3 regions of the Mesorhizobium sp. M0500 genome follow, and region 3 is predicted to be linked to each of the others. Evidence: riboswitches for the same ligand, from Rfam matches in the RefSeq annotation. Region 3 holds a riboswitch; each other region holds the start of a gene.
What was found. Region 3 has a riboswitch for cobalamin ahead of NKI70_RS23540 (CbtB domain-containing protein). Riboswitches for the same ligand answer to the same signal wherever they lie in the genome.

Region 1 (3,270 bases), on a different contig from region 3:
AGCGGGCCGAGCGCGGCGACGAAATGTACAGCGGGCTGGCCAAATGGGGCCGCGAGCACGCCGCCTATATCGAAGACATCTATCGCGAGGTCGCCGAACGAGGCCCGATCGCGGCGTCGGCTTTCGAAGGGCAGAAGGGTTCGGGCGGCTGGTGGGGCTGGAGCCATGCCAAGCATGCCTTCGAGTGGCTGTTCTGGGCCGGCCGCATCACCACTGCGCATCGCCGCGGCTTCGAGCGGTTCTACGATCTGCCGGAGCGCGTGCTGCCGCCGGCGGTACTCGCGCTACCGGTTCCCTGTCCCGAGGATGCACATCGCGAATTGCTGCGCATCTCGGCCCGCGCCCACGGCATCGCCACGGCAGGAGACCTGCGCGACTATTTCCGGCTGTCGCCCGCCGACATCAAGGGCCGCATCGAGGAACTGGTCGAGGCCGGCGACCTGTTGCCGGTGAGCGTCGAAGGCTGGAACAAAACAGCCTATCTCCACAAGGACGCCCGTTTGCCGCGCAAGATCGAGGCGCGCGCCTTGCTCGCGCCGTTTGATCCTGTCGTCTTCGAGCGGTCGCGCACCGAGCGGTTGTTCGACTTCCACTACCGCATCGAGATCTACACGCCGGCCGAAAAGCGCCGGTATGGCTATTATGTGCTGCCATTCCTGCTCGGCGACAGCATCGTCGGGCGCGTTGACCTTAGGGCCGACCGACCGGCCGGCGTGCTGCGCGTCCATGCCGCCTATGCGGAGCCCGGCGCCTCGCTGCAAACCGCAGCCGAGCTTTTCGAAGAATTGAAGCAGATGCAGGGCTGGCTCGGCCTGGAACGCATCGAGGTGACCGCTGCCGGCGACCTCGGCCGGCCGCTCGCGGATATCGCCGCGTCATAGACGTGCGTTGACACGACTACCCCCACAAGCCTAAATCCGTTCCAGACGGTCCCCTGCCCGCAACGGCAAGGGCCAAGAGGGAATGCGGTGCGAAATCTCGATTTCAAATCCGCGGCTGTCCCCGCAACTGTAAGCGACGAGCCAAGGCCGAAAACCACTGGGATGTTCCCGGGAAGGCGGCACCCAGGCGATGACCCGCGAGCCAGGAGACCTGCCGTCTAGGACATAAGAATCCGATCGCCTGGCGGGTTTTCCGGGCAAGGAGCCTGATTTGGAACGCGACAGCAGTTTTCCGGCTGAGACAGCGGATTTATTGTCCGGCCATGGTGATTCCCCGGCCGGCGTTACCGTCATCGTCTGCTCGTCCTGCCGTGACGAGACCGGTTCGGACGCTCATCCGCGCGCCGGCGAACTGCTCGCAGAGGACACGCGCCGCGCCGCTTCCAGCGAAAACATCAAAATCCGCACCGTCGAATGCCTTGGCAATTGCAAGCGCCGGCTCAGCGCCGCCATGCTGCGCGACGGCTGCTGGAGTTACGTCTTCGGTGATCTGACCACGACCAGCGGCGCCGATCTCGTCACCGGGGCAAAGCTGTTCGCCACCTCGACGGATGGGCTCATTCCATGGCGCGGCCGTCCCGATTGCCTGAAGCGCGGCCTGGTTGCCCGCATCCCTCCCCTTGACCTTCTGAAGGACTTGATATGACCGCTGCCTCCCCTTCGCGCGTTCCCTGCACCGTGGTCACCGGATTTCTCGGCGCCGGCAAGACGACATTGATCCGCCATTTGCTCGAAAACGCCAAAGGCAAGCGGCTGGCCATCATCGTCAACGAGTTCGGCGACATCGGCATCGACGGCGAGATCCTGAAGGGCTGCGCCATCGACACCTGCCCCGAGGAAAACATCGTCGAGCTGGCCAATGGTTGCATCTGCTGCACCGTCGCCGATGATTTCGTCCCGGCGCTGGACCAAATCCTGTCGCTGACGCCGAGGGTCGACCACATCCTGATCGAGACATCCGGCCTCGCTTTGCCCAAGCCGCTGGTCCAGGCCTTCCAGTGGCCGTCGGTGAAAAGCCGCGTGACGGTGGACGGCGTCATTGCCGTGGTCGACGGACCGGCGCTGGCTGATGGCCGCGTAGCCAACGACATGGACGCCCTGCAGGCCCAGCGCGCGCAGGACGAGACGCTCGACCATGACGATCCGGTCGAGGAAGTGTTCGAAGACCAGCTCGCCTGCGCCGACCTGATCATCCTGTCGAAGAGCGACCTGATGGACGCAGCCGGCTCGGCCCGTGCCAATGCCGTCATCGGCAAGCACGTTGCGCGGGCGGTGAAGATCGTACCGACTTCGCAAGGCAAGGTCGACCCGTCGGTGCTGCTCGGCCTCGGCCTCGCCGTCGAGGACGACATTGAGAACCGCAAGACCCACCACGACGACGAGCTCGACCACGAACATGACGATTTTGACTCGTTCGTCATCGACATCGCGTCCGTGTCCAACCCGGACGAGCTCGCACAACGGGTCGCCACGGCGGCGGAGGAAGAAAACGTGTTGCGCGTCAAGGGTTTCGTCGAAGTCGGCGGCAAGCCGATGCGGCTCCTGCTGCAGGCCGTCGGTCCGCGCGTCAACCACTATTACGACCGCGCCTGGACCGCTGAAGACGACCGCCGCTCGCGCCTGGTCGTCATCGGCCTGAAAGGGCTGAACCGCCCGGCCATCGAGCGTATCCTCGCCGGCTGACCCCAGGTACGAGCCGCGATGCACATCCTCACCACCACATCCGCCTCGCTCGACGATCTCGCCGAGCCTGTCGATCTCAGGCAAACGCCTGCGGATGTCGTGGCGCTGTCCTTCACCGACAGCGACCTGGCCGGGCTGGCGGCGGCGTGGAAGGCAGATGCGCACCGCCTGCCGTCGATGCGGCTCGCCGCCTTGCGCGACCTGCGCCATCCGATGTCCGTCGACCTGTGGATCGACAGCGTCGCCCGCCACGCCAAGGTCATTCTGGTCCGCATCCTCGGCGGCTATGACTGGTGGCGCTATGGCTGCGACCAGCTCGCCGTTATCGCGCGAAATCGCGGTATCAAGCTGGCGCTCCTACCGGGCGAGAGCCACGACGAGGATTTGCGACTGATCGAAGGCTCGACGCTGCCGCGGGAGGAGTTGGACGCCCTGCTTGGCTATTTCCGCGAGGGCGGGCCGGCAAATATGACGGCGCTGGTGCAGAGGCTGGCAAGTCTCGCTGGATCGGGTGCGGCGGTAGCCGAACCTGTTAGCGTGCCAAAGGCGGGATTTTACGAGCCGGGACTGGGGGTCGTAGAACGCGACGTCCCCCTCCCCCTCGAGGGGAGGGTCCGGCCGCAGGCCGGGGGTGGGGTCCTCTCCG
Region 2 (3,270 bases), on a different contig from region 3:
CTGTGGTTGGGCATTGCACGATCCCTCTTGGCAAGCCTCGATGGGGGATATCCTGCCTCGCGAACACCTGCCTAGCGCGGTTGCGCTCAACGGCATGAGCTACAATCTCATGCGCAGCATCGGGCCGGCGATTGGCGGCATAATCGTGGCCACAGCCGGTGCGGCCTTCGCGTTCCTCTTCAACGTCTTTTGCTACTTCGCTCTGATCGCTGCGCTGTTGCGGTGGAAAGCCGTACGGGCACGACAAGCGCTGCCGCGGGAGGCTTTCGGCAGTGCGATGGCGGCGGGCTTCCGTTACGTGCTCTTGTCGCCGAACCTTCTCAAGGTGATGTGCCGGAGTTTCATTTTCGGCCTCACCGCCGTTGTCATTTTGGCTCTCCTGCCGTTGGTTGCTCGCGAACAGGTCAAAGGGACCGCGGTCACCTACGGCGTGATGCTTGGCTTCTTCGGCCTGGGAGCGATTTGCGGCGCGCTCCTCATCGGGCGGGTCCGAGAAGTTCTCTCCAACGAATGGGTCATTCGCGGAGCGTTCTTTATATTGGCGATCAGCTGCTTCTTTCTGGCATGGAGCGAGCACGTTTGGCTGAGCTGTCTGCTCCTCATGCCAGCCGGTGCGGCCTGGATTCAATCATTCTCGCTATTTAACGTCACAGTGCAGCTTTCGGCACCGCGGTGGGTGGTTGGACGCGCCCTGTCTCTCTATCAGACGGCCACATACGGCGGCATGGCGGCGGGAAGCTGGCTTTGGGGCGAACTGGCGGACGTCCAAGGTGTTTCGGGAGCCTTCCTCGTCGCCAGCGTGGTTCTTGTGATTGGTGGACTGATGGGGATCGTTCTGCGTCAGCCGGATTTCGAAACGCTCAATCTGGATCCGACCAACAAGTTCAGCGAACCGACGCTGCAACTTGACCTTCGGCCACGAAGCGGTCCGATCATGGTGATGGTCGATTATCGTATCGATCAGAGAGATGTCCCAGAATTTCTCAGTGTGATGACATCGTGGCGAAAAGCGCGGCTGCGAGATGGCGCCAGACAATGGGCGTTGCTGCGTGACCTGGAAAAGCCCGAACTATGGACCGAGTGCTATCATGTGCCAACCTGGGTCGAGTATGTTCGCCACAACAACAGGCAGACCCAGGATGACGCCGAAATCGTTGCGCGCCTGGAAGCGCTGCACCGTGGCGATTGCCCGCCCAAGACGCATCACAAGATCGAACGCCAAACCGTGCGCGTGCACGACGATTTGCCGCTCAGGCCTCATTTGGACAGGACTTGAGCTGGCCCGGTGGTTTGAGCCGGGTTACCTTGAGCCGGTGGGCTGCGAACAAGCAATTCGAGACGTCGGCCTCGATCCTCCGCAACACGCCGCTGCGCCGGGCCTCGGGTGCTCCCCTCGAAATCGTTGTGTCGTATCACCGAGGGCATCACGGCCAACACCTTCCACATGGGCAACAGCCTCGCCATTGAGTCGAATGTGGTCGCGAGCAGATCACCAAAGAAGCGGTCGGAACCTCGGAGCCGAAGTTCGACGCCGAGGTGGCGTTCGCATGATGAGGGAAGCAGCACCACGGCACTTGCCGGTATGTTTGCCGCCGGCAGCCGACGAACTCCTATCCTCCTGGACCGCTGTGCATCATTGCTTTGATTTACCGGCCGCTCAAGGCTTCCACAGTTTTCGCTTTCGAGGCGACCTTTGGGGACATGCCAACGGAAATTTAATATAACGACATAAACATTTCTTTATGCGGCGTTGACAAAGAAGCGAACTGCTGTGATTGTCTCCCGTGTCGTGGTTCTCCGTACGGCGCTGCCGCAGCGGAGCTAAGAGGGAAGCCGGTGCGATGCCGGCGCTGCCCCCGCAACTGTTAGCGGCAAGCCAACCCCACTCATGTCACTGAGGCGAATAGCCTTGGGAAGACGGGTAGAGGCTATGACCCCGCGAGCCAGGAGACCTGCCACGGCGAATTACGTCCACGGGCGGGGTGTCTCGGTGGCCGCTGCAGCCTGGCGTTCGTGCCGGCCTGCTAGCGCCTTCCTTGTCACCGACGCCCCAACCATCGGGGTATGGCATGACTGTCTCTCAGCAAATTCCTGTAGCAACGCTCGGCGTGCCGCGCTTCGGTCGTCGGCGAGAACTGAAATTCGCGCTTGAAAGCTACTGGTCCGGAAAATCTTCCGCCGCCGACCTTCTCACGACGGCGAAGGCGCTCCGTGCCGCTAGCTGGGAGGAGCAGCACGATCGCGGCGTGTCGAAAATCCCGTCGAACGACTTCTCGCTTTACGACCATGTGCTCGACACCGCAGCCATGGTCGGCGCCGTTCCATCCCGTTACGGCTGGAATGGCGGCGAGGTCCCACTTGACATCTACTTCGCAATGGCGCGCGGCAACCAGGGTCAGACGGAGGATTGTGGACACGTTGGCCACCAGCAGGCGGCTCATCGGCCTGATGTAACCGCGATGGAAATGACCAAGTGGTTTGACACCAACTATCACTACATTGTGCCGGAACTCGACGATGATCAGACGTTCGCCCTCTCGTCGACGAAACCGGTCGACTACTTCCTCGAGGCTAAAGCTCTCGGCATTCACACACGCCCAGTCATCCTTGGACCGATCACCTTCCTCAAGCTGGCGAAATCGCCTGCCGAAGGATTCGATCCCATCGCGCTCCTGCCGCGGCTGCTGCCCGTCTACGAGCAACTCCTGCAGAGGCTGAAGCTGTCGGGAGCCGACTGGGTGCAGATCGATGAGCCAGCGCTTGTCCTCGATCTGAACCCGAACGAACGAGCTGCGTTCGAATTCGCCTATGGCCAGCTGTCAAAAGCCGCGCCCGAGTTGAAGATCATGCTGGCTACCTATTTCGGGCCGCTGGGAGACAATCTCGAAACCGCAGTTTCTTTGCCCCTGGCCGGGCTGCATATTGATCTCGTGCGCGCTCCCGAGCAGCTGGAAATGGTGGGTCGGCTCGCTCCGAAGGATCTGGTGCTCTCGCTTGGCCTGATCGATGGCCGCAACGTCTGGCGTGCGAACCTGCCCGCCATTCTCGACCGCATCAAACCGATCGTCGCCGGCTGGCCCTTGGACCGCGTCGAGATCGCGCCTTCTTGCTCGATGCTGCATGTGCCGATCGACCTGCGCATGGAGACGGAACTCGAGGCGGACATCAGGTCGTGGCTCGCCTTCGCGGCCCAGAAGACCGACGAGCTGGTCTTGCTGGCCCGGGCCCTGTCCCAAGGCAGGGATGCGGTGGCAGGCGCGTTGAAAGCGT
Region 3 (3,270 bases):
CGCTTCGGGCGAAAAAAGCCATTCGGCGGTAAGTTCGGTCTGCTCCGGCCCAAGCGGCACCAGCCGCACGGTCCTGACATAGTCGACATGGCCGACGACGAACATCGACGGCATGCTGGTGGCATAGGTCTGCCCGGCGGCACGCTCGCCCGGCGTCAGGCCGGAAAAGACCGAGCCGTGGACGCGCCCGTCGCGCGACCAGGTTTCGGCCCCGGCCCGCAAGCCGCCTGCAAATTCCGGCGCGTCATTGTCGGCGTGGCGCGCCCATTCGGGGTCGTCGTGCCGGCCCATCAGGCCGCGGCCATAGATCGGCACCAGCCGCGACAGGTCCTTGTGGACGCCGGGGCAGTGCAGGCACTCGTTGAAATTTTCCCAAAATACCTTCCAGTTGCAGTTTATCACCTTGCGCAGCACATGGCCGCTCAGCAGCGTTTCCAGCGGCCAGTTGGCGAGGTTACCGGATGCCGGATCGAAGGATGTTTCAGCCGAGCCGGCAGCGTCTTCCGCCAGATTGACGAAGACGAAACCGCGCCACACCGAAAGCGCGACCCGGTAGAGCGGATGATCGGCCTTGTCGAAGCCGTCCGGCAGCGATTTCGACGGCACGCGCACCAGATCGCCGTGCAGCGAATAGGACCAGGCATGGTATGGGCAGGTGATGAGCCGCGCCTTCAGCCGTCCTTCGCTCTGCTGGCAAAGCTGCGAGCCGCGATGCCGGCAGGTGTTGTGGAAGGCGCGCAACTCGCCGGTCTCGTCGCGCAGCACGACGACCTCCTGCGTGCCTATGCGGAACGTCCTGAAAGCCAGCGGCTGGGCAAGGTCGGCCTCGCGGCAGACGAGCAGCCAGTTGCGATACCAGATGGCCTCGAGATCGCGCTGATAGGCCGCGATGTCCCAATAGGCTGATGACGGCAGCGTCGGCTCGGCCCGCGTCAGGCCGTTGTAGGGACCGCGCTCATTCGGGCTGGGTTGCATGCCGGCTTCCTCCCCATCCGCCAGCCGACACCCGGCTGCGAAAATTGTCAATCGCGGCGCCGGCCGACCGGGCTTGGCGAGGCGGCGCATTCGCCACACGATCCGGCGGAATTTGGTTTGCCGGGCGCGGCGATTCTGCCTATAGTCGCTGATGTCGTCGGTTCCGTTTGGAACCAAGAGGGAATGCGGTGAGGGCAAGTTGTTTGCCCAATGCCGTGGCTGCCCCCGCAACTGTGTGCGGTAGTCCTCTCCATATGCCACTGAAGGTTCGCCTTCGGGAAGGTGGGGAAGGGCGCTGATCCGCGAGCCAGGAGACCTGCCGGCGACAGGAAACTGACTTCTATGCCCTCGGGTGGAGGGCGAAAGGACAAGACATGAATACCGCTTCCGTCTCGCTCGGCGCTTCCGCCTCCTCGCAGTCGCGTCTCATGCAGCTGGCGCTTGCTGCATTCCTCGGCATTTTCGTCATGGGCTTTGTCGGCTTCTCGCATATCGATGCGGTCCACAATGCCGCGCACGACTATCGCCACTCGATGGGCTTTCCCTGCCACTGACAAGGGGCTGACATCATGACACTGTTTCGCAACGTCGTGTTCATCGCGGCGATCGCAGGGCTTGTGGCCGGCGTGGCTCTCGCCTGCATGCAAGCCTATGCCACGGTGCCGCTCATCCTGAAGGCGGAAGTCTATGAACAGGCCGGCGGCGGCCATGACCATGCCGCGGCACCTGCGACACCGGCCGAAAACGCCGCGGGCACGACGGCTATGAGCAGCGCCGCGCCGGCAGCGGCTGAAGCGATGGCTCCGGCGGAAGACGAAGGCTGGGCGCCGGCCGACGGTTTCGAACGCTTCGGCTTCAGCGTCGTTGCCAATATCGTCACCGGCATCGGCTTTGCGCTGGTCCTGGTTGCGGTTTCGGAATTCGCCGGCGGCATCGGCAATTGGCGCCAGGGCCTGTTCTGGGGGCTTGCCGGCTTTGCCGTGTTCACGCTGGCGCCGGGCCTCGGCCTGCCGCCGGAACTGCCAGCGATGCCGGCGGCCGACCTTGTCCAACGCCAGATATGGTGGTGGGCAACAGTGGTGGCGACAGCGGCCGGTCTCGGCCTTATCGTCTTCCGCAGATCGCTGCCGCTGGTGGCTCTTGCCGTGGCGTTGATCGTTGCGCCGCATATCGTCGGCGCGCCGCAGCCCGATAGCTTCGAGACGGCGATCCCGGAAGGCCTGCACCACCAGTTCGTGGTGGCGGTGACGCTGACCAATCTGGTGTTCTGGCTGGTGCTCGGCGCGGTCGTCGGCGTGGTGCGCGGACGCTTCACGGGCACGGCGACCAGCCTGCGCGACAGCTTTGCCTGACCGCGCTGCCGGGGCACTGACCCTGGTCATCGGCGGTGCGCGCACCGGCAAGAGCGCGCATGCCGAGAGCCTGGTGACGGTCGGCCCGCCGCCTTGGAGCTATATCGCCACGGCGCAAGCCTATGACGACGAGATGCGCCAGCGCATCGCGCTGCACCGCTCGCGCCGCGGCGCCGGCTGGACGACCATCGATGCGCCGCTCGACCTTGCCGGCGCGATCGGAGCGCTGCCTGACGGCCAGCCGGTGCTGATCGACTGCCTGACGCTGTGGCTGACCAACCATATGCTGGCCGACCATGATGTCGAGGCCGAATGCCGGAGGCTGGCCGATGTGCTGTCGCGGCCGCGTGGGCCGTGGTTCGTGGTGTCCAACGAGGTCGGCCAGGGCATCGTGCCGGACAATGCGCTGGCAAGACGGTTTCGCGACGCCGCCGGCCGGCTGAACCAGGACGTCGCGGCTGTTGCCGGCACCGTGCTTTTGATGGTGGCGGGGCTGCCGCTCAAGGTGAAATGACATGGCTGATACTATCGATCCCAAGGACGAGGAACGCCACCGCGCCAAGATGGCCAAGCGCAAGGCGGTGCAGGATGCCGAGGTCGCGGCCAAGACGCTCGAGAAGGGGCTGCTGATCGTCAACACCGGATCGGGCAAGGGCAAGACCACGGCCGCCTTCGGGCTGGCGCTCAGGATGCTCGGCTATGGCAAGCGCGTCGGCGTCGTCCAGTTCATCAAGGGCAAGTGGCACACCGGCGAGAAAGACGCCTTTGCCGCCTTCGGTGACCGTGTCGTCTGGCACGCCATGGGCGAGGGCTTTACCTGGGAGACACAGGACCTGAAGCGCGACATCGCGGCGGCCGAGGCTGCCTGGGCGAAAGCGCTGGAGCTGATGGCCGAGCCGTCGATCAGCCTCGTGGTGCTCGACGAGCTGAACATCGCGCTGCG

Region 1: another riboswitch for cobalamin. It lies ahead of NKI70_RS16835 (DUF1636 family protein); the one in region 3 lies ahead of NKI70_RS23540 (CbtB domain-containing protein).
Region 2: another riboswitch for cobalamin. It lies ahead of metE (5-methyltetrahydropteroyltriglutamate--homocysteine S-methyltransferase); the one in region 3 lies ahead of NKI70_RS23540 (CbtB domain-containing protein).

The regions. Positions count from the first base shown of each region.
Region 1 covers NZ_JAMYRB010000008.1:61,291-64,560, forward strand. Annotated here, with positions in the region: gene NKI70_RS16830 (winged helix-turn-helix domain-containing protein) at 1-881, shown strand, start outside; cobalamin riboswitch at 911-1,114, shown strand; gene NKI70_RS16835 (DUF1636 family protein) at 1,153-1,587, shown strand; gene cobW (cobalamin biosynthesis protein CobW) at 1,584-2,624, shown strand; gene NKI70_RS16845 (cobaltochelatase subunit CobN) at 2,643-3,270, shown strand, end outside.
Region 2 covers NZ_JAMYRB010000017.1:35,456-38,725, forward strand. Annotated here, with positions in the region: gene NKI70_RS24415 (MFS transporter) at 1-1,276, shown strand, start outside; cobalamin riboswitch at 1,774-1,974, shown strand; gene metE (5-methyltetrahydropteroyltriglutamate--homocysteine S-methyltransferase) at 2,070-3,270, shown strand, end outside.
Region 3 covers NZ_JAMYRB010000015.1:109,401-112,670, reverse strand. Annotated here, with positions in the region: gene NKI70_RS23545 (aromatic ring-hydroxylating oxygenase subunit alpha) at 1-975, opposite strand, end outside; cobalamin riboswitch at 1,117-1,313, shown strand; gene NKI70_RS23540 (CbtB domain-containing protein) at 1,350-1,529, shown strand; gene NKI70_RS23535 (CbtA family protein) at 1,545-2,327, shown strand; gene cobU (bifunctional adenosylcobinamide kinase/adenosylcobinamide-phosphate guanylyltransferase) at 2,320-2,841, shown strand; gene cobO (cob(I)yrinic acid a,c-diamide adenosyltransferase) at 2,843-3,270, shown strand, end outside.